DNA from 2 places in the Enterobacter cloacae complex sp. 394F7 genome. Region 2 is predicted to be linked to the other one. Evidence: predicted binding sites of a transcription regulator. Region 2 holds the regulator's gene; the other holds the start of a gene.
What was found. The regulator LexA, encoded in region 2, represses DNA repair genes until DNA is damaged. The targets are predictions, from matches to a motif close to TNCTGTATGTACATACAGNA.

Region 1 (11,184 bases), on a different contig from region 2:
GGACCGGTATTGCGCGAGGTGTTAACCCGCATTGAGCAGGAAGGATAACCATGGGCTTAAAACACCTCTTTGAAAAAATAGAGCCGCATTTTACCGAGGGTAAACTGAAGAAGTACTACCCGCTGTATGAAGCGACGACGACCATTTTCTACACGCCAGGTCTGGTGACGAAAGGCGCGGCGCACGTTCGTGACGCCATCGACCTGAAGCGAATGATGATTCTGGTCTGGTTTGCCGTCTTCCCGGCAATGTTCTGGGGCATGTACAACGTGGGGCTGCAGACCATTCCGGCGCTGCATCATTTGTACGATGCTCAGCAACTGGCGCAGGTGATCCAGTCTGACTGGCATTACCGTCTGGCACAGTCGCTTGGCGTGAGTTTTGCCCCAGACGCGGGCTGGATCAGCATGATGACGCTGGGGGCGGTGTTCTTCCTGCCGATCTACATCACGGTATTTATCGTGGGTGGGTTCTGGGAAGTGCTGTTTGCCATTATTCGTAAACATGAGATCAACGAAGGCTTCTTTGTTACTTCCATTCTGTTTGCCCTGATTGTCCCGCCAACGTTACCGCTTTGGCAGGCCGCGCTGGGGATCAGCTTTGGTGTGGTCATCGCGAAAGAGATCTTCGGGGGAACCGGGCGTAACTTCCTCAACCCTGCGCTGGCAGGGCGTGCGTTCCTGTTCTTTGCCTATCCGGCGCAAATCTCCGGCGATCTGGTCTGGACCGCGGCGGACGGCTTCTCTGGGGCGACACCGCTTTCGCAATGGGCGGCGCACGGCGGTGAAACGCTGGTGAACAATGCGACAGGCCAACCCGTCACCTGGTTTGATGCGTTTATGGGCAACATCCCGGGCTCCATTGGGGAGGTCTCCACGCTGATGATTTTGATTGGCGGGGCGATCATCCTGTTTGGTCGCGTGGCCTCCTGGCGGATTGTCGCCGGTGTCATGATCGGCATGGTGCTGACTGCCACACTGTTCAACCTTATCGGTTCCGCCACCAACCCGATGTTCTCCATGCCCTGGTACTGGCATCTGGTGCTGGGCGGTTTCGCCTTCGGCATGATGTTCATGGCCACCGATCCGGTCTCTGCTTCCTTTACTGACAGAGGGAAATGGAGCTATGGCGTGCTCATCGGGGTGATGTGTGTCCTGATTCGTGTGGTCAACCCGGCCTATCCGGAAGGGATGATGTTGGCCATTCTGTTTGCCAACCTGTTTGCACCACTGTTCGATTATCTGGTCGTGCGCGCCAACATTAAGCGGAGGAAGGCACGTGGCTGAAATCAAAAATAACGACAGCATCGGCAAAACGCTGCTGGTGGTGCTGGTGCTGTGTCTGGTCTGTTCCATTGTGGTGGCTGGTTCTGCCGTGGGGTTAAAGCCGCGACAGCAGGAGCAGCGCGCGCTGGATAAACAGCGCAACATCCTGGCCGTCGCCGGGCTGATGCAGGAAGGGATGAGTGCAGACGATGTGTCGGCCGTCTTTGCTGAGCGCATCACCGCGCGTCTGGTGGATTTAAAAACGGGTCAACTGCTGGATAAAGATCCGGCGAAATATAACCAGGCGCTGGCATTAAAAGACCCGCAGATGAGCATGACGCTGGACGCATCTCAGGATCCGGCGGGTATTAAGCGTCGCAGCAATCTGGCTGAAATCTACCTCGTACGTGATGAGCAAAAACAGGTGCAGGAAGTGGTGCTGCCCATCTACGGCAACGGCCTGTGGTCAATGATGTACGCCTTCGTGGCGCTTGATACGGATGGCCGCACCGTGAAAGGCATCACCTACTATGACCAGGGTGAAACGCCGGGGCTCGGTGGTGAAGTGGAGAACCCTAACTGGCGCGCGCAGTTTGTCGGGAAGAAAGTGCTCGACGACAGCGGAGCGCCTGCGCTGAAGGTGATGAAAGGGTCTGCGCGTCCTGACGATGTCTATGCTGTTGACGGCCTATCCGGGGCCACGCTCACCTCCAAAGGGGTGCAGCACAGTTTTGATTTCTGGATGGGCGAACTCGGTTTTGGTCCTTTCCTGAAAAATGTACGTGAAGGAGCGCTGAACCATGGCTGATACGGGTGAACTGAAAGAAGTTAAAAAGGTGCTGATTGGCCCACTTTTAGCCAATAACCCGATAACGCTGCAGGTGCTGGGTGTGTGTTCAGCCCTGGCGGTGACCACCAAGCTGGAAACGGCGGTGGTGATGACGCTGGCAGTAACGCTGGTAACCGCGTTTTCCAGCATGTTTATCTCGATGATCCGCCACCATATCCCCAACAGCGTGAGGATCATCGTGCAGATGGCGATCATCGCCTCGCTGGTGATCGTGGTCGATCAGCTGCTGCGAGCCTTTGCCTATGAAATATCGAAACAGCTTTCGGTATTTGTGGGCCTGATTATCACCAACTGTATCGTGATGGGACGTGCAGAAGGCTATGCCATGAAAATGCCCCCGCTGGCGAGCTTTATGGACGGCATCGGCAACGGCCTCGGCTACGGCGTGATCCTGCTGTCCGTAGGGTTCCTGCGTGAGTTGATTGGCAGCGGTAAGCTGTTTGGCATCACGGTGCTGGACACGGTACAGAACGGCGGCTGGTATCTGCCAAACGGCCTGTTCCTGCTGGCTCCAAGCGCATTTTTCATTATCGGTTTGCTGATCTGGCTAATTCGTACCCTGAAGCCAGAACAGCAGGAAAAGGAGTAACCGACAATGGCTCATTACCTGAGTTTATTTGTGCGCGCGGTGTTTGTTGAAAACATGGCGCTCGCGTTCTTCCTCGGCATGTGTACGTTCCTTGCCGTGTCCAAAAAGGTATCGACAGCATTTGGCCTGGGCATAGCGGTTACCGTGGTGCTTGGCCTGTCGGTGCCGATCAACAACCTGGTGTACAACTTTGTCCTGCGCGACAGCGCGCTGGTGGAGGGGGTGGATCTCAGCTTCCTGAACTTCATTACCTTTATCGGTGTGATTGCGGCGCTGGTGCAAATCCTTGAGATGATCCTTGATAAGTATTTCCCGTCACTCTACAACGCACTGGGGATCTTCCTGCCGTTGATTGCGGTGAACTGCGCCATCTTCGGTGGCGTCTCGTTTATGGTTCAGCGTGATTACAACTTCAGCGAATCAATTGTGTATGGTTTCGGCTCCGGGATCGGCTGGATGCTGGCTATCGTCACCATGGCGGGGATCCGCGAAAAAATGAAATATGCCAACGTGCCTGCAGGCCTGCGTGGCTTAGGGATCACCTTTATCACCACCGGTCTCATGGCGCTGGGCTTTATGTCCTTCTCCGGTGTGCAGCTATAAGGGCTAACTGATGGAAATTATGCTTGGCGTGGCGATGTTCACGCTGATTGTACTGGTGCTGTCGGGGTTGATTCTGGTGGCGCGCGCGAAGCTGGTGAATTCCGGCGATGTCATTATCGATATCAACGATGAACCGCAAAACCAGATCCGCACGCCAGCCGGCGATAAACTGCTGAATACGCTTGCCGGCAACGGCATCTTCGTCTCTTCGGCCTGCGGCGGCGGTGGCTCCTGCGGGCAGTGCCGCGTAAAGGTGAAAGAGGGCGGTGGCGATATTCTGCCCACTGAGCTGTCGCACATCACCAAGCGTGAGGCGAAAGAGGGCTGCCGTCTGGCCTGCCAGGTCGCGGTGCGCCAGAACATGAAAATTGAACTGCCTGAGGAGATTTTCGGCGTCAAAAAATGGGAATGCGAAGTTATCTCCAACGATAACAAAGCCACGTTTATCAAAGAGCTTAAACTGCGGGTGCCTGAAGGAGAGAGCGTTCCGTTCCGGGCGGGGGGCTATATCCAGATTGAATGTCCGGAGCACACCGTAGCCTACGCTGACTTCGATGTGCCTGACGAATACCGTGCCGACTGGGATAAATTCAACCTCTTCCGCTTTGTCTCTGAGGTTAAAGAGCCCGCGCTTCGTGCTTACTCCATGGCGAACTACCCGGAAGAGAAGGGTATCATCATGCTTAACGTGCGTATCGCCACGCCGCCGCCAGCGGTACCGCATGCGCCGCCGGGCATCATGTCATCGTATATCTGGTCATTAAAACCGGGCGACAAGGTGACCATCTCCGGCCCGTTTGGCGAGTTCTTTGCGAAAGAAACAGATGCCGAAATGGTATTTATCGGCGGTGGTGCAGGTATGGCGCCGATGCGTTCGCACATCTTCGACCAGCTCAAGCGGCTTGGCAGTCAGCGTAAAATCAGCTTCTGGTACGGGGCGCGTTCGCTGCGTGAGATGTTCTATGATGATGAGTTCGAACAGCTGGCGCGTGAAAACCCTAACTTCACCTTCCATGTGGCGCTCTCCGATCCGCAGCCGGAAGATAACTGGACCGGCCATACGGGCTTCATCCACAACGTGCTGTATGAAAACTACCTCAAACAGCATCCTGCGCCGGAAGACTGCGAGTTTTATATGTGTGGTCCGCCAGTGATGAACGCCGCAGTGATCAAGATGCTTAAAGATCTGGGCGTGGAAGATGAGAACATCCTGCTGGATGATTTTGGAGGCTGATGATGCTGACGTTTCTGGCAACCTTCGCGGTCTTTGTACTGGTCATATTCGGCATGTCGTTAGGCTGGATCATCAAGCGCAAAAGCATTCAGGGCAGCTGCGGTGGGATCTCGTCCATTGGCATGGAAAAAGTCTGCGACTGCCCGGAACCGTGCGATGCCCGTAAAAAAAGGATGGCGCGGGAGCAGCAGCGCCGAATTTTGTAAATCGCGACGTAACGATAACAGCAGGCCGCATTATTGCGGCCTGCTGGCTTATTTAGCCCACGCTTTTGCGGCGGCGGGCGAGTCGACCATCACCGCATCCGCCTGCAGCGCCTCTGCCTTTTTATAATCTTCGGCGGTGTTCACGCCCAGCAAGATAACGTGACTGTTGCCCTGCGAGCGGAAACAGTCCATGGATTCTTTATCCCATGTGAGGGTTGAGCGGGACACCCCTTCACCAAGGGTAAATTTCTCAACCACGTCAACGGTTCTGTTCAGCTCTAGCGCGTACCAGTACTCCTGCATCGTCTGCTCTGGTGGCAGGCACTGGTGGCTCAGCGATACCGTTACCAGCCTGGAGCGCGTTTCACTGCGGGTAACAAAGCGTGGGATTGCTGCCGGAAGCGAGGCAAGATAACGGTCCTCAGTAGAATAAACCCTGACCCGCCCCAGACTCTGGGTCTCATTAAGCACCGCAAGAAGCGCTTTTCCCATCGTGGCCGGATCGGCGTCAGGTGATTTGATATCAATATAAAACCGGGTTTGTGGCCAGGTTTCCAGTACGCTTTTCAGGGTGGGGATCGTCACCCCTTTGCCACGCCACGGATGGGTTTCTCCGCCCCAGCTCCAGCCAGCGTCAACTGCCGATAACTCCGCAAGCGTGTAGTCCGAGATTTTGCCTGTTTTGTTCGTCAGCGCTTTTAAATCAGAAGGACGATACAGGACCGGAACGCCGTCTTTACTTAGCTGCACGGTTATCCAGACTGCCTGAGCCTGATTCTCTAAGGCCAGTTTGATCGCTTGTACTGTGTTTTCTGGCGCATCGGCTGTTCCGCCCCGGTGGGCAACGATCTGTGGGCCAGCGTAGCTCGTTCCCGTCACGAGCAGCAGAGAGAGCGCGAGTATTTTTCTCATGAATTTATATCCTTATTCACATAAAAAATTAATATATACAACAAGTTACGTGTTATTTTTTGTATCATATTTTTATGACAAATAAGAGAAGGTAAATCTGCTGTCGCATTTTTTAGACTTTGATATACTGTATATAAATACATGTGTGGTGGTCGTAATGCGCAAAATAATCCATGTCGATATGGACTGTTTTTTTGCCGCAGTGGAGATGCGTGACAACCCGGCGCTGCGGGATATTCCTATTGCCATTGGCGGTAGCCGTGTCCAGCGCGGTGTAATCAGCACCGCCAACTATCCTGCGCGCAAATTTGGCGTGCGCAGCGCCATGCCTACCGCCATGGCCCTTAAGCTCTGTCCTCATCTCACGCTTTTACCCGGTCGGTTTGAGGCGTACAAAGAAGCGTCCCTGCATATCCGCGAAATCTTCTCTCGCTACACCTCACTGATTGAACCTCTGTCGCTGGACGAAGCTTATCTTGATGTCACCGACAGCGTGCACTGTCACGGCTCCGCGACGCTGATGGCGCAGGAGATCCGCCGGACTATCTTCCAGGAACTGAATCTGACCGCGTCGGCAGGGGTCGCACCGGTGAAGTTCCTCGCCAAAATAGCGTCCGATCTCAACAAGCCCGACGGCCAGTACGTTGTTACCCCGGAAGAGGTCCCGGCGTTTTTAAAAACGCTGCCGCTCGGCAAAATCCCGGGCGTAGGCAAAGTCTCTGCGGCAAAGCTGGAAAGCATGGGGTTGCGAACCTGCGAAGATGTACAGCGCAGCGATTTAGCCATGCTGCTTAAACGCTTCGGAAAATTTGGCCGCGTGCTGTGGGAGCGCAGTCAGGGGATAGACGAGCGCAGTGTCAGCAGCGAGCGGCTGCGAAAGTCGGTCGGGGTTGAACGCACACTGATTGAAGATATTCATGACTGGTCTGAATGCGAAACCATCATTACGGAGCAGCTCTATCCTGAGCTGGAACGGCGCTTAATCAAGGTCAAACCGGACCTGCTGATTGCCCGTCAGGGCGTGAAGCTTAAGTTCAATGATTTTCAGCAGACGACTCAGGAGCATGTCTGGCCGCGCCTGAATAAAGAGGATCTCATCGCGACGGCGAAAAGGGCCTGGGATGAACGTCGGGGCGGGCGAGGGGTCAGGCTGGTGGGGTTACACGTTACCTTGCTGGATCCGCAGCTGGAACGTCAGCTGGTATTGGGATTGTAAAAAGGCCGGTGGCGCGACGTTGTTCACCCTCTCCCTTTGGGAGAGGGCTGGGGTGAGGGTATTACTTAGCAGGAATCGCTTTCAGCAGTTCAGTCAGCAGGGTCCAGTAATGGCCCACGCTTTCAATGTGAACCTGCTCATCCGGCGAGTGCGGCCCGGTAATGGTTGGCCCAATGGAGACCATATCCATGTTCGGGTACGGCTTCTTGAACAGACCACATTCCAGACCCGCGTGGATCACCTGAATGTTCGGGGTGCTGTTGAACAGACGCTGGTATGTTTCACGCACCAGTGCCATCACCGGAGAGCTTGCGTCCGGCTGCCAGCCTGGGTAGCTGCCTTTGGCAGAGGTTTTCGCACCGGCCAGCGTGCCCAGAGATTCCAGCATGCTCACTACGTACTCTTTACCGGTGTCGATAAGCGATCGGATCAGGCAGATGATCTCTGCGCTGTCGTCGCCCATGGTGACCACACCCACGTTCAGAGAGGTTTCAACCACGCCTTTCGCGACGTCTGAGTTGCGGATCACGCCGTTTGGCGTCGCGTTTAACAGCTGAATAAAGGTGTCACGAGACTGGGTGGTCAGCGCGGCTTTATCCGTGGACACGGACTCCAGCACTACGGTCAGGTTCTTCTCTTTCGCGGACAGTTCGTTTTTCAGGATATCCAGATAGACGCTGGAGAGCTTTTTCAGCTCGTCCGCTTTGGCGGCTGGAACGGCTACCGTCGCGAACGCTTCACGCGGAATTGCGTTGCGCAGCGTACCGCCGTTGAAATCGACCAGACGCAGGTCCAGCTCAGCCGCGTGGCCCGCCAGGAAGCGTGCCAGCAGTTTGTTGGCGTTGCCCAGGCCTAAGTGAATATCACCGCCGGAGTGGCCGCCTTTCAGCCCTTTCAGCGTCAGCTTGAAGGTCTGGAAGCCAGCAGGCACCGCTTCACGTGAGAGCGGCAGGGTAGAGATAAAATCAATCCCGCCCGCGCAGCCCATGTAGATCTCGCCTTCTTCTTCGGAGTCGGTGTTGATCAGAATATCCGCCTGCAGCCAGTTCGCCTGCAGACCGAACGCACCGTCCATGCCCGCTTCTTCGGTCATGGTCAGCAGCACTTCCAGTGGACCGTGCTGAACGCTGTCGTCCGCCAGTACCGCCAGCGCAGAGGCCATACCGATACCGTTATCTGCACCCAACGTGGTGCCGCGCGCTTTCACCCAGTCGCCGTCGATGTACGGCTGGATCGGGTCTTTCGTGAAGTCGTGAACGGTGTCGTTGTTTTTCTGTGGCACCATGTCCAGGTGCGCCTGCAGCACAACCGGTTTACGGTTTTCCATGCCTGCGGTCGCCGGTTTGCGGATCAGAATGTTGCCAACCTGGTCGCGTTCAGCGTGCAGACCTTTTTCCTTCGCCCAACCCATAATATGTTCGGCAAGCTGTTCTTCATGGTAAGACGGGTGTGGAATGGAGCAGATTTTGGCAAAAATATCCCACAGCGGCTGGGGAGATAATTGAGACAGTTCAGACACGATAAGTCTCCTTGTCGATGCCCTGCAAAGCGAGTTGCAGGTCACAGGGTTAGCAGGTTAATAGTTACCACAAGTCAGGCTTGCGAGATGCAACTGAGAATACCACTTTCTCCGATGGCTGGTAGCATAAAGCATGTAAAAACTCAGGCAGAGGGCGCTAAACACTGGTTTTTAGTGCGTCAGATCTCTATAATCTCGCGCAACCTATTTCCCCCTCGAACACTTTTTAAGCCGTATAAAAACAGGCTGGGACACTTCACATGAGCGAAAAATACGTCGTCACCTGGGACATGTTGCAGATCCACGCACGCAAACTGGCCGCGCGTCTGATGCCTTCTGAACAGTGGAAAGGCATTATTGCCGTTAGCCGTGGCGGTCTGGTACCGGGGGCGCTGCTGGCCCGTGAGCTGGGTATTCGTCATGTCGATACCGTCTGCATTTCCAGCTATGACCACGACAACCAGCGTGAGCTGAAAGTGCTGAAACGCGCGGAAGGCGACGGTGAAGGTTTCATCGTTATTGATGACCTGGTGGATACCGGCGGTACCGCGGTGGCTATCCGCGAAATGTACCCAAAAGCGCACTTCGTCACCATCTTCGCGAAACCAGCGGGCCGCCCACTGGTGGATGATTACGTGATTGATATCCCACAGGATACCTGGATTGAACAGCCATGGGACATGGGCGTGGTCTTCGTACCGCCTATTTCCGGCCGTTAATTTCCGTACGTAACTTTACACGCCCGGCTATGCCGGGCGTTGTTCTTTTTATCCTGCCACGCGTTACAATGGACACTATATGACGTATCCATGGAGGCAACGCAATGACGCAGGCGAATCTCACCGAGACACTCTTCAAACCCCGTTTCAAGCACCCTGAAACTTCGACGCTGGTGCGTCGCTTCAATCCGGGGAACCAGCCTGCCGTCCAGTCTGCGTTAGACGGTAAAAACGTGCCTCACTGGTATCGCATGATTAACCGCCTGATGTGGATCTGGCGCGGTATCGATCCGCGGGAAATCCTCGACGTGCAGGCGCGTATCGTCATGAGTGAAGCCGAACGTACCGACAGCGAACTCTACGATACGGTGGTGGGTTACCGCGGCGGCAACTGGATCTACGAATGGTCGAAACAGGCGATGCTCTGGCAGCAAAAAGCCAGCCAGGAAGAGGACGCCACCCTCAGCGGCAAGCACTGGCTGCACGCAGCCAACCTTTACGCCATTGCCGCCTATCCGCACTTAAAAGGGGATGAGCTGGCGGAGCAGGCGCAGGCGCTGGCAAACCGTGCCTATGAAGAGGCTGCCCAACGCTTGCCGGGCCGGATGCGCGAGCTTGAGTTCACCATCCCCGGCGGCGCGCCCGTGACCGGGTTCCTGCATATGCCTGAAGGCGACGGCCCGTTCCCGACCGTGCTGATGTGCGGTGGGCTGGATTCGCTGCAAATCGACTATTACAGCCTGTATGAGCGTTACTTCGCCCCAAAAGGGATCGCGATGCTGACGCTTGATATGCCCTCTATCGGTTTTTCCTCTAAATGGAAACTGACGCAGGATTCCAGTCTTCTGCACCAGCATGCGTTGAAAGCGCTGGAAAACATTCCCTGGGTCGACCACACCCGCGTCGCGGCGTTTGGTTTCCGCTTTGGGGCGAACGTGGCCGTGCGTCTGGCCTATCTTGAGGCGTCACGCCTGAAGGCCGTAGCCTGTCTTGGGCCGGTGGTTCACGCTCTGCTCAGCGATCCTGCCCGTCAGGGCAGCGTGCCGGAAATGTACCTCGACGTACTGGCCAGCCGCCTTGGCATGCATGATGCTTCAGACGAAGCGCTGCGCGTGGAACTCAATCGCTATTCGTTAAAAACGCAGGGCCTGCTGGGACGCCGGTGTCCAACGCCGATGCTGTCCGGCTTCTGGAAAAACGATCCGTTTAGCCCGGAAGAGGAGTCACGCTTAATCACATCGTCATCTGCGGATGGCAAATTGCTGGAAGTTCCCTTCAGCCCGGTGTATCAGAATTTTGACAAAGCATTAAAAGAGATTACGCGTTGGATCGCCCAGAGATTGTGTTAAGAGATTGCTAAATTTTGATGGTTTGGTAAAACAGTGGCTTCACAAAAGGAGATCGTAATGACGTTACCGAGTGGACACCCGAAAAGTAGATTGATTAAGAAGTTCATGGCTCTTGGCCCGTATATTCGAGAAGAGCAGTGTGAAGAGAATCGCTTTTTTTTCGACTGCCTGGCTGTATGCGTCAACGTGAAGCCTGCACCCGAAAAACGTGAATTCTGGGGCTGGTGGATGGAAATGGAAGCAGAAGAGAAACGTTTTACCTATAGCTACCAGTTTGGCCTGTTTAATAAAGACGGCAACTGGCAGGCCACTACCATCAAAGATCAGGAAGTGATTGACCGCCTGGAATATACCCTGAAAGAGTTCCACGACAAGGCGCGCGATTTACTGGCCACGCTGGACCTGAAGCTTGAGCCTGCCGATGATTTTTCCAGTGAAAAGGCGAAATTGACGGCGTAAAGATGAAATAATGCCGGGTGATGATCCCGTAGGCCCGGTAAGCGCAGCGCCACCGGGCACAAAAAAACCGGCTTAATGCCGGTTTTTTTATTACTGCCGACTCAGAACTGGTAGGTCATACCCAGGGCAACGATATCATCGCTGCTCACGCCCAGTTTGTTATCGTCATCAATCTGGTTGATTTTATAATCAACAAACGCGGACATATTTTTGTTGAAATAATAGGTCGCGCCGACGTCGATATATTTCACCAGATCTTCATC
Region 2 (11,184 bases):
GCCGCGGTCTGATGGTGAGCTTCGGTAACGCGTCAGGCGCGGTGACCGGTGTGAATCTGGGTATTCTGAATCAGAAAGGCTCGCTGTATGTCACTCGTCCATCCCTGCAGGGCTACATCACCAATCGCGAAGAGTTGCTCGAAGCCAGTAACGAACTGTTCTCGCTGATTGCCAGCGGGGTCATCAAAGTGGATGTGGCAGATGCGCAGAAGTACGCGCTAAGCGATGCGCAACGTGCGCATGAGGTGCTGGAGAGTCGGTCAACGCAGGGGTCGAGTCTGTTAATTCCCTGATCCCATAAAAGAAATTGGGCTTCCCTGAGGAAGCCCTTTCTTTTTTTAGTTCGGCTGTATGTAGGGTACAGCTCGATGAATTCTTTAGCGGCAGCCATAGTGACAGATTCGATAAGTAAATCCTATTCCGTTCTAAGCAATGCCGCCGGAAAAGTTGCAGGTATGTGACGAACCCCTCAATACCTTAGTAACGAAAGCGGTTATTACGCTGATAAGTGGGCAGTTTTGGTGATTTAATCGCCCGCATAACCCACACCACCGCAACGGCCAGCAGCAGCCACGGCAGAAGTTTGATCGTCAGGGCAAATAATCCGCCAATAAACATGACCACTGTCGCCACCACAAGCGCTGCCAGAATGCCGAGCAGCGACACGCCGGTGGCTAACAGCATGACAAAAAAGCCAATCACAAAAAGCAGTTCCAGCATGGTTCTCTCCCACGAGTTCCCGAATGATGTCGCAATCATTACAAGAACCATGCCAACTCTAACGTGTTGTTATAAAAGCAAAACGCCCCGCAAGGCTGTGCGGGGCGTGGTGAATTTGACGAATTTTTAGCGAGATTTATCGTTTATCTGCAACCAGGCGTAGCGCCTGTTCCAGCACTTCGATATCCGCGCCAGCTTTATGGGCGTTCTCGCTCAGATAGCGACGCCACTGGCGTGCGCCCGGGATCCCCTGGAACAGGCCAAGCATATGACGCGTGATATGGCCAAGGTAAGTGCCGTTACTCAGCTCACGTTCAATGTACGGATACATGGCCCGCACCACGGCAACCGGGTCAGTGTCTGCGCCTTCAACGCCGAAGATCTCGCGATCGACCGTCTTCAGAATACCCGGATTCTGATATGCCTCGCGACCGACCATCACGCCATCCATATGCGCCAGATGTGTTTTGGCCTCGTCGAGCGACTTGATACCACCGTTGATCGACATGGTCAGGTGCGGGAAGTCCCGCTTCAGTTGATACACACGCGGGTAGTCCAGCGGCGGAATTTCGCGGTTCTCTTTCGGGCTAAGGCCAGAGAGCCAGGCTTTACGCGCATGGATGATAAACATCTCGCACTCGCCCTTTCCGGCAACCGTATTGATGAAATCACACAAGAATTCGTAGCTGTCCTGGTCATCAATACCGATACGGGTCTTCACCGTCACCGGAATGGAGACCACATCACGCATCGCCTTGATGCAGTCCGCTACCAGCTGTGCGTTCCCCATCAGACAGGCGCCGAACATGCCGTTTTGCACGCGATCGGACGGACAGCCAACGTTAAGGTTAATTTCGTCGTAGCCACGTTCTTCTGCCAGCTTCGCACAGTGCGCCAGCGCAGCCGGATCGCTGCCACCCAGTTGCAGGGCAACCGGATGCTCTTCTTCGCTGTACGCCAGATAGTCGCCCTTACCGTGAATAATTGCACCGGTGGTGACCATTTCGGTGTACAGCAGCGTATGGCGGGAGAGCTGGCGCAGGAAATAGCGGCAGTGTCTGTCCGTCCAGTCGAGCATGGGCGCAATGGAGAAACGGTGTGCGGGAAAGGCAGTCTGGTGTTCTGACGACATGGCGAAGTTTTAAGCATCTGGTGGAAAAGGGGCGCTACTATAGCATAAAGAAAAGCCGGAGGCGCAACGCCTCCGGTGCCCTTTAGAACGTCATACTTAACTGTGCCCCTGCACCCCAGGTTTCATCTTCACCGTAGAGCCCCATCAGGTCGACGTGGACCGTGTTAAACGGTGCAAAACCGACACCACCGGTAAAGACGTTACTGTCATTCCCTTTCATATCGGCACGATAACCCGCCCGCACGGCCAGCCAGCTCAGCGGCGTCACTTCCGCACCCACGCCAACATACTGCGAGGTATCTTCGCTTTTAAAGCCTTTGGTTTCTGTCAGATCGCCATCGGCGGTCAGGGTCACCAGATCGTTGTGCCAGGCGGCACCGGCCGTCACCAGCGGACGGATTTGATAGGTGTCTTTATAGCTCACCACTTCCCCCGTGCGCCCGTTGCGGATGCGAATGTCCTTGGTGTCGATATCGCGCGACATCAGGTTTTGCCCGCTCACCCCGACCGTCCAGTGCTCGCCGAAATCGGCCGCGATACCGGCATCCACGTTAAAGCCGGTATCGTCTTTCCGGTAGCGGCTGTCGTTCCACTTGTTACTGTCGTAATCGTAAATTGAGGTGGTGTAGTTGTAGATCCAGGTTTTCTGCAGTTTTGGCGTGACACCAAGGGAAACCGGGACGCCACCCAGATCGAACTGACGGGCAATGGCAACACCATAATCGGAGACAATTGCCGCCCGGCCAGACGCCGTAGAGTTAAGGTTTTTTGTGATTTGATCAGTACCGTTTAGCGCCGCATCCAGTGCCACGCCCGCCGCCACCGCATCGCTGTTTTGGATACTGCGCAGGTAATCAATATCTTGCTGATCGATGGAAGAGCTGACGCGCCCGTGGGCATAGCCTTTCGCCATAAAGGCCACGGAGAGCACATCGTTAGGGATACTCACCGCAATCCCCGCGCCTGCCGTAGCGCGTGCGGTTTTGCCTTTGAGATAGTCCAGTTCATCGGCAAGATCTTTTGCCGCTCCCTGGAACTGATTGATTGAGCCCAGCGGGTTGGTAATCACTTCGATGGGGGTCAGGCTATCAACCACATCCTTATAGTGATTGATTTTATCGTTGATGGTATCAATCTCATCCTGAAGATTGTCTTCATCCGTCACCTGCACGCCGACGGACGGTAAAATAACCGTCACATCATCGTCCGGTTTCGCCTTTGCCAACAACGCAGGGTTGATTAACGCCCCGCTGCCATAGCTGCCCGAAGCGACGCCCGTACCACCCATTGCGTCGCTACGTGATTCTGTCCAGGTATTGGCTGCTCCCGCCTGATTTGCCATAAACAGGGAGACAGCGATGCTAACCACCGAAAATTTAAAATGTTTTTTCACAGTATGCTCGTCTTATTGTCGTTAATAACATCACCCTGTTTGTTATCACCCAAACAGGAACGAACTATTGCTGTGAATAAGTACAAAAAGACCCGCTATTTCCTTAAGTAAAACTCCGGACAGGCCTGTTGTTATTTGTGACGGCCCTCAATATTTATAGAAGAGGAAATTATTTTTTCCCAGGTTTTCCATCGTGCGGCCCAAAGAACTGAGGGGGATGATCAACCCAGCGATCTTCACGCGTGGCGGCATACTCCGGATTAAGCGGATAGTAGATTCGGTTGTGCTTCTTGTTAGCCTCGCCAACAACCAGTAATCGCACCTCTTCTTCGGTGTTATTAATAAAGGTATGGCAGACGCCGGTGCCAGCAGGAAACCCTACGCTGTCGCCGGGTTCAAGCTTCCACAAATAGCCGTTAATCCAGGCTTCCGGATACCCTTCCAGCACATAGATGAACTCCTCTTCGTCGCTTTCCGCGTGGGGATAGGAGGTTCGACGCCCGGGCGGCAAACGCTCGTGGTGAATACCGATTCGCCTGAGCCCCAGGTGACGAGCCAGCGGTGCACCGATGGAGAAAAGCTCGTTGCTGTCGGGATAGGTTGAATTATCTGGCTCTTCCACGTCTCGCCAGTGCCGAATACAGTCAGGTTTTTTCATATTTAATTTCCCGGTTTGCGATGGGTCAGGTATAGCACAGCCTGGCGGATCTCGGCGTTTTTACCAGAACATGGTAAAGTGAGGGTTTGCCAGCCTATAACATCCGAGGTGCTAAATGGATAAGTCCACAAAAGAGCTGTTAGCGCAGGCAGAGAAGCTGTGCGCGCAACGCAATGTGCGCCTGACTCCGCAGCGCCTTGAAGTCTTGCGTCTGATGACCCTGCAGCAGGGCGCCATCAGCGCATACGACCTGCTCGACCTGCTGCGCGAAAGCGAGCCACAGGCTAAACCGCCTACGGTCTATCGTGCGCTAGATTTTCTGCTGGAACAAGGGTTTGTACACAAGGTCGAATCCACAAACAGTTATGTGTTGTGTCATCTTTTTGACCAGCCAACCCATACGTCGGCCATGTTTATCTGCGACCGTTGTGGCGTGGTGAAAGAAGAAGGGGCGGAAGGCGTAGAAGATATTATGCATACGCTGGCGGCCAGAATGGGCTTTGCCTTGCGCCATAACGTCATTGAAGCACACGGATTATGCTCTGCGTGTGTAGAAGTGGAGGCCTGCCGGCATCAGGACGCGTGCCACCATGACCACTCTATCCTCGTAAAGAAAAAGCCGCGTTAACAGCCAAAACAAAGGCGGCCCATGGCCGCCCTCAGGGAGTACTTCCTTGTACTGTCGGGTATCACACGGTTACCAACGGTAGTCGTTGCGTTTTTCCCAGTCGCCGACCTCTTTTTCCGCCTGGTCTTTCTCGTAACCGTAGCGTTCCTGAATTTTACCGACAAGCTGATCGCGTTTACCTTCGATGACCGTCATATCGTCATCCGTCAGCTTACCCCACTGTTCTTTCGCTTTACCTTTGAACTGCTTCCAGTTGCCGCCGATTTCGTCTTTATTCATCATCGTGTCCTCTTAGTTAAGCGTCGGGTCGTAACGTCCGTTACGTTCTTTTCTGCTGGACGTGATAATAATTGTAGTTAAGGATTCGGCAGTTGATTTCATATTCGGAATCTTTAACCGTCACGATATATCGTTGCGGGAAGGAAGCCAGGTATTGTTTTGCCAGTGCCGGTGCCAGATAAAGCCCAGTGACAGGCCCCGCAACGCGAGAAAGACCGCCAGGGAGAGCCATAAACCATGGTTACCCAGCCAGGGGAGCGTGAGCAGCGTCAGGGCAAAACCAGCCGCCGCCACCGCCATACTGTTACGCATCTCCGCTCCTCGCGTCGCGCCAATAAACATACCGTCCAGCAGATAGCACCAGACCCCCACCACCGGCAAAATGACCTGCCAGATGAGGTAATGACTTGCCAGCTCGCGCAGTGCAGGAAGGGAGGTGAGTAACGCAATAATCTGTTCGCCAAAACAGGCGTAAATCAGCGCGAACGCCAGCGCCACCAGCCCCGACTGCCGACAGGCCGCCCGCCAGACATCCCGCAGCTGACCACTTTCACGTGCGCCGTATGCCTGGCCGGAATGCGCTTCCACAGCATAGGCAAAGCCATCCAGTGCATAGGCGGTAAAGGTCAGCAGCGTCATCAGAACGGCATTCACCGCGACGATATCTGGCCCAAGCCGGGCGCCAAAGACCGTCAGTGCGCCGAAACAGAGCTGCAGCAGCAGTGAGCGCAGCATAATGTCGCGATTAAGCGCCAGCAGGGTGCGGATATTGCCTCGCCATGCATTCTTGAGCAGTGTAACGGAGATCCCGCGCATGACCAGCACCCGCCATACCATCCACAGACCAAGGATAAACGTCCCGTATTCGGCAATCGCCGTCGCCAGTGCCGCACCCTGCACGTTCATGTGCAGGCCCATCACCAGCCAGAGATCGAGCACGATGTTGAGGAGGTTGCCTACCACCAGCAGGATCACGGGCGCGCGGGCATACTGCACGCCGAGTAACCACCCCAACAGAACCAGATTGGCCAGCGACGCGGGCGCGCTGAGCCAGCGAATTTCCAGGAAGCGTCGTGCCTGCTCCAGTACCGCCTCGCTGCCGCCAACGACATGCAGCGCCAGATCAATCAGTGGGGTACGTAATATAGCGATTAACGCGCCTGCCCCAAGCGCCAGAATTAACGGCTGAACCAGCGCACGCGCCAGACGCAAAGGATCTTTAGCACCGTACGCCTGCGCCGTAAGCCCGGTGGTACTCATGCGCAAAAAGAGCAGGAGCATAAAAAGGAAGCTGGTCGCCGTCGCGCCAATCGCCACGCCGCCCAGATAGATGGGTGAATCAAGGTGACCAATAACTGCCGTATCCACCAGCCCCAGCAGAGGAACGGTGATATTGGAAAAAATCATCGGCAGTGCAAGACGCCACAATGCCTTATCGGATGCCGTAAGCAGTGACATGAAAAAATACCGGGAGTGGATAAGGAATCAGGCCACGGCAGATCCGTAGCCTGTCAGGATGAGATTACAGCCATTCTCCGTTGCGAATGACCCCTACCGCCAGCCCCTCGATAGAGAAGTTTTGTTCGCGGAGGTCTACCACAATGGGGGAAAACTCGTTGTTTTCCGGCAGCAGCTGAACCGTATTACCTTGCTTTTTCAGGCGTTTAACGGTGACTTCATCATCGATGCGTGCCACCACAACCTGGCCGTTACGCACGTCTTGCGTTTTATGCACCGCAAGCAGATCGCCGTCAAGAATACCGATGTCTTTCATGGACATACCGCTTACGCGCAGCAGGAAATCCGCGCTCGGCTTGAACATGCCGGGATCAACCTGATAGTGGCCTTCAATATGCTGTTGCGCCAGCAGAGGTTCACCTGCCGCGACGCGCCCCACCAGCGGAATGCCCGTCTCTTCTTCCACCAGCAGGCGGATACCGCGTGAAGCACCCGATACAATCTCAATTACGCCTTTACGCGCCAGCGCTTTCAGGTGTTCCTCGGCAGCGTTCGGAGAACGGAAGCCCAGACGCTGCGCGATTTCCGCACGCGTGGGTGGCATACCCGTCTGGCCGATATGATCCCGAATGAGATCAAACACCTCTTGCTGCCTGGTCGTTAACGCTTTCATTCCGCCCCCTGGGTGTATATACAGTTATGCTGTGAGTATATACAGTCAAAGGCGATTTTGGAACCAAAAACTGCACAAAAAACCAGGGACTTAATTATTCCTCGAGGCTCATCGGAAATGTGACCAAAGCAGCGTGACCCAGGTGATGACCGCAGTGATAATCGCCAGCAACACGGCAGCAGAGCCCATGTCTTTTGCCCGGCCAGAAAGTTCGTGGAAATCAGAGCCAATACGGTCCACAACGGCCTCAATAGCGCTATTAATAATTTCCACTATCATCACCAACAGCACGGAGCCGATCAGAAGCACGCGGGTAATGGCATCAACATCAAGGAAACAGGCGATAATCACCGCGACAATCGCGGCGACACCCTCCTGGCGAAACGCGGCTTCGTTGACCCAAGCGGCGCGAAAACCTTTCCAGGAATAGCCAGCAGCTTTAATGATACGGGTTAACCCAGTGGTATTATTGGCCATTAAAAGAACCTTTTATTTGAAATAGCGTCAATAACAGGAGGCGCAACGTGTTGCGCTGTAGCCTGAAGTATGACGGGTAACAACAGTAATTTCGCGCGCTTTCTGTTATCCTTGCGCCGCAATTGCATTATTAACCAGAGGCTTTACATCGTTTATGTCTGGCTGGCCACGAATTTACTACAAATTACTTAATTTACCATTAAGCGTCCTGGTAAAAAGTAAGTCTATCCCAGCAGAACCCGCGCTGGAATTGGGGCTCGATACGTCGCGCCCTATTATGTATGTTTTGCCTTATAACTCGAAGGCAGACTTGCTGACGCTTCGCGCCCAGTGTCTGGCGCATGATTTACCTGACCCGCTTGAACCGTTAGAAGTCGACGGTACGCTATTGCCGCGATACGTGTTCATTCACGGTGGGCCACGCGTGTTTACCTATTACACGCCAAAAGAAGAGTCCATTAAGCTGTTCCACGACTATCTCGACCTGCATCGCAGCAATCCCGATCTGGATGTGCAGATGGTGCCGGTGTCGGTGATGTTTGGTCGTCGTCCGGGCCGCGAAAAGGGGGAAGAGAACCCACCGTTACGCATGCTTAATGGCATCCAGAAATTCTTCGCCGTCTCCTGGCTGGGGCGCGACAGCTTTGTGCGCTTCTCCCCTTCCGTCTCGCTGCGCCGGATGGCCGACGAGCACGGCACCGATAAGATCATCGCGCAAAAACTGGCGCGCGTGGCGCGCATGCATTTCGCTCGTCAGCGTCTGGCCGCCGTTGGCCCTCGCCTTCCGGCGCGTCAGGATCTCTTCAACAAGCTGCTGGCTTCCAAAGCGATCGCTCGTGCTGTTGAAGACGAAGCGCGCAGTAAAAAGATTTCTCATGAAAAAGCACAGCAGAACGCCATTGCGCTGATGGAAGAGATTGCCGCGAACTTCTCCTATGAGATGATCCGTCTTTCTGACCGCATCCTGGGCTTTACATGGAACCGCCTCTATCAGGGCATTAACGTCCATAACGCCGAGCGCGTTCGCCAACTGGCGCATGACGGCCATGAAATTGTTTATGTGCCCTGCCACCGCAGCCACATGGACTACCTGCTCCTCTCGTATGTGCTCTATCACCAGGGGCTGGTGCCACCGCACATCGCAGCCGGTATCAACCTGAACTTCTGGCCAGCAGGCCCGATTTTCCGCCGCCTGGGGGCGTTCTTCATTCGTCGTACCTTTAAGGGCAACAAGCTCTACTCCACCGTATTCCGTGAATATCTGGGCGAGCTGTTCAGCCGCGGTTATTCCGTTGAGTACTTCGTGGAGGGGGGACGTTCACGAACCGGCCGTCTGCTGGATCCGAAAACTGGCACGCTGTCGATGACCATCCAGGCGATGCTACGCGGCGGCACTCGTCCCATCACGCTGGTGCCCATTTACATTGGCTATGAGCACGTCATGGAAGTGGGGACTTACGCCAAAGAGCTGCGCGGGGCGACTAAAGAGAAAGAGAGCCTGCCGCAGATGCTGCGCGGGCTGAGCAAGCTACGCAATCTTGGTCAGGGCTACGTAAACTTCGGCGAGCCGATGCCGTTGATGACGTATCTGAACAACCATGTTCCCGATTGGCGCGAGTCTATCGATCCTATCGAAGCGGTGCGTCCAGCCTGGCTGACGCCAACGGTTAACGGTATCGCGGCTGAGCTGATGGTGCGTATTAACAACGCCGGTGCCGCAAACGCCATGAACCTGTGCTGTACGGCACTGCTGGCGTCACGTCAACGCTCGCTGACCCGTGAACAGCTTACGGAGCAGCTGGATTGCTATCTTGACCTGATGCGCAACGTTCCCTACTCGGTGGATTCAACGACGCCTGCCAGCACGGCGAGCGAGCTGATCGACCATGCGCTGCAGATGAACAAGTTTGAAGTCGAGAAAGATACGATTGGCGACATCATCATTCTGCCGCGCGAGCAGGCGGTGCTGATGACCTACTATCGTAACAATATCGCGCATATGCTGATGCTGCCGTCGCTGATGGCGGCGATCATTACCCAGCATCGCCGTATTTCTCGTCAGGAGCTGCTGCGTCACGTGGAAACGCTCTATCCGATGCTGAAAGCAGAGCTGTTCCTGCGCTGGAGCAAGGATGAGCTGGCGATTGAGCTGGATAAAATGACTGAGGAGCTGCGTCGTCAGGGGCTGATTACCGTCGTTAACGATGAGCTGCATATTAATCCGTCACGCTCCCGCACGCTGCAACTGCTGGCGGCGGGTGCGCGTGAAACGCTGCAGCGCTACGCCATCACCTTCTGGCTGCTGAGCGCGAACCCATCCATTAACCGCGGTACGCTGGAGAAAGAGAGCCGGACGCTTGCACAGCGCCTTTCTGTTCTGCACGGCATCAACGCCCCGGAATTCTTCGACAAAGCGGTCTTCAGTTCGCTGGTACTGACGTTGCGTGATGAAGGGTTCATTAGCGACACGGGCGATGCCGAGCCGGAAGAGACGCTGAAGGTGTATCAGATGCTGGCAGAGCTGATTACCTCCGACGTGCGTTTGACGATTGAGAGTGCGACGCAGGGCGAGTGATGTGAAAAAGCCGGGTGGCGCTTGCGCTTACCCGGCCTACGATCCTGCATGACATGTAGGCCCGGTAAGCGCTAGCGCCACCGGGCTTCTTTTTAGCCAAAGTAACTCATCGCCAGTCCTAAAAACAGCACCAGGCCCACGTAGTTATTATTCATAAACGCTTTAAAACAGGCGTCACGCTCACGCTTTGCGATCAGCTTTTGCTGATATGCAAACAGCAGCCCCGCCACCAGCACTGACCAGTAAAACTCCCAGTTGAGCCCGTTCAGGCGGCCAATCGCCACCATCAGCGCCAGCACGGCGACCTGCAGGATACCGATAATCAGCTTGTCGTGACGACCAAACAGAATGGCGGTCGATTTAATGCCAATTTTCAGATCGTCATCGCGGTCAACCATCGCATATTGCGTGTCATAAGCCACGGCCCAGAGAATGTTCGCCAGGAACATCAGCCAGCAGCTCAGCGGTACCGACTCGCTGACCGCCGCAAACGCCATTGGGATCGACCAGCCAAACGCCGCGCCGAGCACCACCTGCGGCAGATGGGTATAGCGTTTCATAAACGGATAGACCCATGCCAGCGCGAGAGCCGCAACGGAAAGCAGGATGGTCATGGTGTTGAGGGTTAACACCAGCAGGAAGGAGAGCAGCACCAGCACGATAAACAGCACACGGGCCTCTTTCTCTGTGACCTGCCCGCTGGGTAACGGACGATTGGCTGTCCGTTTCACATGTCCGTCGAATTTACGATCGGCGTAGTCATTGACCACACAGCCCGCCGCACGCATCAGCCAGACACCGGCCACAAACACGCCCAGGATCCACAGCGGTGGAACGCCCGGCGTCGCCACCCATAGCGCCCATAATGTCGGCCACAACAGCAGTAGCGCGCCGATGGGTTTATCGGTACGCATTAAGCGGTGATAGGCCAGCAGCTTGTTCTGCGTCAGGCTCCACTCCATTTTTTTCTTCCTCTCAGTACAACGGCGATGCCGGTAAAAAAAGCTCCGTCAGTATTAACGGTTTACCGCTCAGGCGAAGACGGGAACGACGTCCCCACAGTTCGGCATCGCGTCCAATTTCAATAAAATCCCGGGTAAGTTCAGACGAGGTAAAAAGATACCGCCCGAGCGGGGTATTTCCCAGCCGTTGCAGTGCCAGCTCTGGCCCGGAAAGGGTGGATTCAGGCAC

Region 1: the regulator LexA is predicted to act here: its motif matches at 5,785-5,804, upstream of dinB (DNA polymerase IV).

The regions. Positions count from the first base shown of each region.
Region 1 covers NZ_JBXWCS010000003.1:372,304-383,487, reverse strand. The annotation lists gene AC2FAK_RS06695 (Na(+)-translocating NADH-quinone reductase subunit A) at 1-48, shown strand, start outside; gene AC2FAK_RS06690 (NADH:ubiquinone reductase (Na(+)-transporting) subunit B) at 51-1,286, shown strand; gene AC2FAK_RS06685 (Na(+)-translocating NADH-quinone reductase subunit C) at 1,279-2,073, shown strand; gene AC2FAK_RS06680 (NADH:ubiquinone reductase (Na(+)-transporting) subunit D) at 2,066-2,704, shown strand; gene nqrE (NADH:ubiquinone reductase (Na(+)-transporting) subunit E) at 2,711-3,307, shown strand; gene nqrF (NADH:ubiquinone reductase (Na(+)-transporting) subunit F) at 3,318-4,541, shown strand; gene nqrM ((Na+)-NQR maturation NqrM) at 4,541-4,747, shown strand; gene AC2FAK_RS06660 (glycerophosphodiester phosphodiesterase family protein) at 4,796-5,659, opposite strand; gene dinB (DNA polymerase IV) at 5,817-6,875, shown strand; gene pepD (cytosol nonspecific dipeptidase) at 6,937-8,394, opposite strand; gene gpt (xanthine phosphoribosyltransferase) at 8,655-9,113, shown strand; gene frsA (esterase FrsA) at 9,218-10,462, shown strand; gene crl (sigma factor-binding protein Crl) at 10,520-10,921, shown strand; gene phoE (phosphoporin PhoE) at 11,023-11,184, opposite strand, start outside.
Region 2 covers NZ_JBXWCS010000018.1:32,422-43,605, reverse strand. The annotation lists gene AC2FAK_RS21080 (quinone oxidoreductase) at 1-293, shown strand, start outside; gene pspG (envelope stress response protein PspG) at 478-720, opposite strand; gene dusA (tRNA dihydrouridine(20/20a) synthase DusA) at 857-1,852, opposite strand; gene AC2FAK_RS21065 (conjugal transfer protein TraF) at 1,935-3,194, opposite strand; gene AC2FAK_RS21060 (cupin domain-containing protein) at 3,415-3,903, opposite strand; gene zur (zinc uptake transcriptional repressor Zur) at 4,019-4,531, shown strand; gene AC2FAK_RS21050 (CsbD family protein) at 4,601-4,810, opposite strand; partial or broken gene AC2FAK_RS21045 (hypothetical protein) at 4,860-4,934, opposite strand; gene dinF (MATE family efflux transporter DinF) at 4,931-6,268, opposite strand; gene lexA (transcriptional repressor LexA) at 6,333-6,941, opposite strand; gene AC2FAK_RS21030 (diacylglycerol kinase) at 7,050-7,418, opposite strand; gene plsB (glycerol-3-phosphate 1-O-acyltransferase PlsB) at 7,573-9,993, shown strand; gene ubiA (4-hydroxybenzoate octaprenyltransferase) at 10,086-10,955, opposite strand; gene ubiC (chorismate lyase) at 10,969-11,184, opposite strand, start outside.